2 regions of the Catenovulum adriaticum genome follow, and region 2 is predicted to be linked to the other one. Evidence: predicted binding sites of a transcription regulator. Region 2 holds the regulator's gene; the other holds the start of a gene.
The links. The regulator FNR, encoded in region 2, switches genes on or off when oxygen is low (the NO sensors DNR and NnrR bind a similar motif). The targets are predictions, from matches to a motif close to TTGATCTAGATCAA.
Positions count from the first base shown of each region.

Region 1: OLW01_RS11875 (phosphoketolase family protein) is a predicted target of FNR. The motif match lies at 1,501-1,514, and genes of this name have one in related genera.

Region 1 is NZ_CP109965.1:2,708,833-2,712,265, reverse strand. It holds gene OLW01_RS11875 (phosphoketolase family protein) at 1-1,389, opposite strand, end outside; gene OLW01_RS11870 (CsbD family protein) at 1,680-1,880, shown strand; gene OLW01_RS11865 (MFS transporter) at 2,305-3,433, shown strand, end outside.
Region 2 is NZ_CP109965.1:1,688,519-1,691,951, reverse strand. It holds gene OLW01_RS07535 (MauE/DoxX family redox-associated membrane protein) at 129-872, opposite strand; gene fnr (fumarate/nitrate reduction transcriptional regulator Fnr) at 1,154-1,858, opposite strand; gene OLW01_RS07525 (sulfite exporter TauE/SafE family protein) at 1,893-2,540, opposite strand; gene ccoS (cbb3-type cytochrome oxidase assembly protein CcoS) at 2,537-2,770, opposite strand; gene OLW01_RS07515 (heavy metal translocating P-type ATPase) at 2,767-3,433, opposite strand, start outside.

The sequences.
Region 1 (3,433 bases), 1.0 Mb from region 2:
CATGACTCGGCCATTAACGGATAAATTGGCACCATCACTATCTTCAGGCTTAGCATCAGCCAGCCAAGTTTTTTGGGTCGATTGGTAAACCGCATCTAATTTATTTGAAGCAGTTTCGTCAGGTCCAAATAGTCTAAAATTGTTCGGATTATCCATAAATATTTGATTTAAATATTCACCTAATACACTGGTGTTGGATATTTTTAGCTTTCCAGGGGCATCAACTTGCGCGGCAAATTGAGCATAGTCTGGCAGTTTTAGTGGCTGTCTGACAATACCCGCATTGGCAATTGGGTTTGCGCTCATTCGAGACTGCCCTTTAGGCGCAATGGCTTGTAATTCAGGTATTAGTTTACCATCATGATTGAATAAGGTTTCAGGCTGGTAGCTTTTTAGCCAAGATTCTAATTGGGCTAAGTGATCTGGGTTTTCTTTAACGCCAGCTAAAGGGACTTGATGTGCACGCCAAGTGTTTTCAACTTGGTGGCCATCAACGGTTTTAGGACCAGTCCAGCCTTTTGGCGTTTTTAGAATTATCATTGGCCATTTCGCTCGCCCATTTTTATCTTCTACCCTGGCTTGGTGCTGAATATGCTTAATTTGATTAACCGCATGTTCTAGGGCATGGGCCATTTTTTGATGCATAACCTGTGGCTCAGAACCTTCTACCAATATAGGCTCATATCCATAGCCTTTAAATAAATTAAGTAACTCTTCTTCACTAATACGTGCCAAAATAGTTGGATTAGCAATTTTATAGCCATTTAAGTTAAGTATCGGCAGTACTGCACCGTCTGTTTTTGGATTTAAAAATTTATTTGAATGCCAAGCGGTTGCCAGCGGACCTGTTTCTGCTTCACCGTCACCAACTACGCAAGTGACAATTAAATCAGGGTGATCAAATGCCGCGCCATAAGCATGGGATAAACTATAACCTAACTCACCACCTTCATGTATTGAACCAGGTAACTCTGGTGTGCAGTGGCTGCCAATAAAGCCGGGGAATGAGAACTCTTTTAAAAACTTTTTTAAGCCGTTAATGGTTTCTGATTTTTCCGGATAATACTCAGAATAAGTGCCTTCTAAATAAACCGGAGCAAGCACGCCTGGGGCACCGTGTCCAGGTCCTGCAATAAATAAACTATCGAGTTGGTATTTGTTAATGAGACGATTCATATGAATATAACAGAAGCTTAATGCGGGTGATGCGCCCCAATGACCTAACAAACGATTTTTAATATGTTCACTTTTAAGTGGTTCATCTAGTAGGGGATTATCTTGCAAGTAAATCATAGCAGCAGCTAAATAGTTACAAGCGTTCCAGTATTGACTGATTAAGGTTAATTCGGTTTTGTCTAAAACTGTCTTGTCAGGTTCAAAGGTGTACATATTGATATCCTTATATCATTTGAAGCTCATTAATTAGAATTGCGATGGTTAAATTAGAATTTGTGCTTTTACTTTAAGCTTTTAATTTAGAGGAAATGCAATAAGCCTGCCGTGATTTAAATCAATTATTTTTGAGTTTGTTCTCTGTATTTTGTGGTGATTTTTTATCGCTGATTTTTACTGGTATGCGTTTTGCAGTGATTAGTTTGGTGTCTTGTTAAATAAACCTAAATTAACGAGACAAACTTAAGTATGTTGAAATTATTATATCTATATCTATGGAGGATGAGATGAATTGGGAACAAATCGAAGGTAAATGGTCACAATATAAAGGGAAAGCTCAGCAAAAGTGGGGCAAATTAACAGATGATGACTTAGATGTAGTAAAAGGCAATCAAAAAGAGTTATCTGGTCGTATTCAAGAGTTATACGGCATTAGCAAGGATGAAGCGGATAAACAAACCAGTGATTTTTCTCGAGAGCTGGGTTAATACTTTATCCATATTGATTGAGGCTCAGTTTAGCGGCTGAGCCTGCTATTTTTAGCCTCGAACTTTAATTTTATACGCACGCCCTGAGTTTATACCCACCTATTTTATTTACGCTTGTATTACTTTTACTGAAAATTTAACGCTCATCTATTTTGTTACTATAATTTTTGCAGTTCCAATATGACTAAAATTTACATGCTTTAGTGTGTAAATCTTTCTATTTCACTTTGATTTATGCTGCTTTTTTGCGGAACTAAAAGTCATTTTTTTAGAGATTTAAAGATACATACGTATGCATTTAATCTAATCACTTTGTTGCATAGATTTGTCGCTGAAAAACGTTATGATTAAGTTATTATTTTGTTTTAGGTAAGCTGAATTTATAGCACATCCTAAGATATACCTACTAGAAGTGAGAAATTAAATGAAACAACCTAAACTTTCGTTTTGGCAGGTTTGGAATGTCAGCTTTGGTTTTTTAGGGGTGCAAATTGGCTTTGCACTGCAAAATGCTAACGTCAGCCGAGTATTATCTGATCTAGGTGCAGATTTACATTCGTTGTCTTTATTTTGGTTGGTGGCGCCTGTTATGGGGTTGATTATTCAACCTATTGTCGGTAGTGCATCAGACAGAACTTGGACTCGATTTGGTCGACGTAACCCTTATATTTTAGCTGGCGCAATTGCTGCTGCTGTGGGCATGTGTTTAATGCCTAACTCTCCTATATTTGTAGCTTTTATCGCGCCTATGTTATTTGGTGGTTTAATGTTAGCTCTGATGGACGGGGCATTTAATTTAACCATGCAGCCATTTAGAGCTTTGGTCTCTGACATGGTGCCCGCAAAACAACGAAATCAAGGTTATGCGGTTCAATCTTTAGTTATTAATATTGGCGCAGTTGTTGGTTCTATATTGCCTTTTGTTTTAACTAATGTCATTGGTTTAGAAAACAGCTCAAAAGCGGGTGAAGTCGCGCCTTCAGTTATGTGGGCTTTTTATATTGGTGCGACTGCTTTACTGGGCTCAGTTTTATGGACAGTGATTCGTACCAAAGAATATCCGCCTCAAGAATACAGCGCATACAAAGGGTTAAATTACGAAGAGGAGCAGCGCTTAAATGCAGAGAAAAAATCGCTAGCTGAAAAGCTATCCGGTTTCTTTAAATTATTTATGAGCATGCCTAAAACGATGAAGCAATTGGCGATAGTACAGTTTTTCTCTTGGTTTGCGCTTTATATTTTATGGGTTTATACCATGCCAGCGATTGCGCAAAATGCGTGGGGTTTAGATAGTAAATGGTTCGATTCAAGTTATTTATCTAGTCTTGAGCAAATCCCAGCACATATCGCCCAAGCTAAAGGTGCTGCTGGGGATTGGGTCGGGATTTTATTTGCAGCCTATTCATTGTCAGCGGCTTTGTTTTCAATTGTATTATCAAAAATTGCTGATACATTTGGCCGTAAATTAACATATTCGTTGTCGTTATTGGCGGGTGGTTTGGGCTACATAAGCTTTATCTTGTTTGATGATCCACAAATTATGCATGTGAACT
Region 2 (3,433 bases):
TGACTTGCTTTAATCTTATTAAGTTTAGGCTAAAAAATGGATTTCTGCTTAGCTAACTTGTGATTACAAGTTTTAAAACTTGTAATCACAAGTTAAATTTTGCGTTAACCCAAAAGAGCGTTTAATGCTTACCTAATAAACATCCAAACACCGGCTGTAATCATGAATAAATTTTCAGTTAGTGATATAAACCCTAGTGGCACTTTGTTGTTACCACCAGCGCAAGCACATTTAAGTTTACGTTTGTCTATATATACGGCTTTAAATACAGAGATTGCACCTACAATACCGATAAATAATGAAACGGGAGCAACCGTATAAGCGGGTAAATTAGCTATCATGCCTATACCTGCGTAGGCTTCTAAAAATGGGTAAATATAAGCGTAGCGCACCGCTTTCATCGCAAGTAAATCGTAAGTAATGAATGAATTAGAAAACTGCTCTAAATCCTGTAATTTTTGAATGGCTAAAATTGTCATGGATAGCGCAACAAATAATTCAAGTAACGAAATTGAAAAGCTCGATAAGCCGTCAAACCCAGTAAAACTCAACGTGAAAACAAAGCTTAATAATAAGCTAACTGCAAAAATTGCAATCACAGGTGCATAACTCATACCTTGCTGTCCGGCTGGTTCTTTTCCTAAATAATCTCTAAGCTGGTCATAACCTCCAATTCGTTCATCTTTGATAAAAACTTGAGGTGTGGTTTCAACTTGATATTGTTGCTTAAAATTATCGGTTTCTTCTCGGGTGGTTAATTTTTGATCTTCAATTGAATAGCCAGATCGCTTTAACAAATCTTTTGATTTTAAACCAAATGGGCAAATATGGTTTGATGTTTCCATTCGATAGAGCGTAGCCTTTTTAGTCATCGCTGCCTCCAATATTAATAATGAAACGTGTCTTGCATTAGCCAAACGGATTTTTACACAAAAGGTGTAATTTTTATGCTAAATGTGTATTTTTTTCACACAAATATCCGCATAGTCTTAATAAACCTGAGTTTGGTATTATCTCTTTATTGCGTTCAAAATTTGTGCCACCTAAAGGTTTAAAGGAGCCTGTTTTTTTTAAGTGTGGAGTTAAAAATTGGTTGGTAGTATGCATTCTATAGAATGTTTGTAAAAAGGGATGGCTAAAGACTTAATAGATATTAAGCCTTAGCTAGCATTTCAAGAACAGGTTTGTTGATAATTTTAATCCATTTAGATTCGACTTCTACAATTGCTTGTTTTTGAAACCGGCTAAATAAGCGACTAATCGTTTCGACGGTTAATCCCAAATAATTACCAATTTCTGCACGAGTCATACTTAATCTGAACTCTGTCTCAGAAAAGCCGCGGTTTTTAAAGCGTTGCGATAAGCTATAAATAAATGCGGCGAGCTTTTGTTCGGCCGTTTTCTTGTTGAGCAAATACATTAACTCGCGATCTACTTTTATATCATTGCTCATTAATCGCATGATCTGACGCTTTAATTTAGGTAAATCAGAGCTGAGTTGATCAACAATATCGTAAGGTATTTCACACACCATTGCGGTTTCTAATGCGGTTGCATAACTTGGATGTTGATACTGGCTGATGGCGTCAAAACCAATAATGTCACCAGGTAAATGAAAACCCACAACTTGCTCTTCACCTTGTTCTGATAATGTATAAGATTTAAATGAACCCGCACGCACCGCATAAAGTGCGTTAAATGAAAAACCAGCTTCAAATAGTTTATCGCCCTTGTGAAGTGGTCGTTTTCGTTGAATGATGTTATCTAAACTTTTGATCTCTGATTCACTTAATGAAAAAGGTAAACAAAGTTGGTTAATACTACAGTTCTGACAAGAGACTGTACTTTTAAAACTCATAAATTGACCTGTCTTTTATTATAGGTTCAGTGATTTATAAAATTTGTAGCCATGCAATATAAATAGTGTGGCAACCAAATAATATTAATGCAATAGCGGCAATATTTTTACTGTATTGATTTTTTATCAGTTGGCTTATTTGCTGGCTTAAACTCGCGCTTAATAAAAGAGTGGGTAAAGTGCCCAACCCAAACGCAAACATCACTAAAGCAGATTGAATCGGGTTTGCTTGAGCGGCTGCATAAGTCAAGGTGCTATAAACTAATCCACAAGGCAGCCAACCCCATAACATGCCACTGATAAAACGCGAAAAGTAAGATTTTTTGGTTAGGCTTTTTTGTGCTAAAGGTGCGATAAGTTGCCAAAAACCAGAAAATATTTTTTCTAATTGGGTTAGACCCATAAACCAGCGTGCTATATATAACCCCAACAAAATAAGCATAATGCCTGATAAGAGCCGTAAGCCTATTAAAATAAATTCAAACTGCTTAGTTAGCCAAAGCCCAAGTAGGCCTAATAAAAAGCCAGCAATGGTATAGCTGATAATACGACCTAAATTATATGTTAGTGTGGCGATAAATGATTGATTTAAACCCATTGCGGCAGATAGCCCACCGCACATCACAAGACAATGGCTGGCACCCATAATGCCAATCATAAATGCACTTAAAAAATCAATCATACGGAGGCGTTGTTTTGATTATCTTGATTAGTATCATTTTTAGGATCGCCTTTAGGTTTGTTTTGTTTAGGCATAGCTTCAGTTGAATTGTCTTCATCATCAAATAATATTTCATAACCTTGGCGATCTAAATCATCAAACTGATTTTTTCTAACGGCCCAAAAAAATATAGCAATCGCAACCAACACAATAATGATTGCAAGTGGAATTAATACGTAAATAACATTCATATTTTTAATAATCTCATTGAGTTAATTACGACTATGAGTGAACTCGTCGACATACCAATTACGGCCATCCAAGGCGTTAATATACCAGTTGCAGCTAATGGCAGCACTAATAAGTTATATCCGATAGCCCAACTAAAATTTTGTTTAATCACTCTATTTAAACGCTTAGATTGTTTTATAAGTAAGTTGATTTTGTCAAGGTTAGAGCCTAATAGAATAACATCTGCTTTTAATTTACTTAATTCTGCGGCTTCATTCATGGCAACACTGAGATCAGCTTCGGCTAATACCAATGCATCATTAATACCATCACCCACCATCGCGGTATGGCCATATTTTTGTCTAAGATCAATTAAAGCGTGTGTTTTTTGCTGGGGCGTTAAACCCGATTTAAAATCTAAATTAAGCTGGCCGGCTACTTTTGCCAGCTCTGGGCTGCTATCTCCACTTAAAATACATTTGTAGGGTGCTAATAAATTTAAGCTGGATTTTGCATTATCTCTGATTGTATCGGTTAGCCAGATAGCCCCAGCAAAATCATCGTTAATCAATATGTAAATTTGCGCACCGTGATAATCGTCAGTAGCAGGTTGCTTGAGTAACTTGTTACTGCCAATACTAATAGTATACCGATCAATGGTTGCGCTTAAACCCAATCCGGGG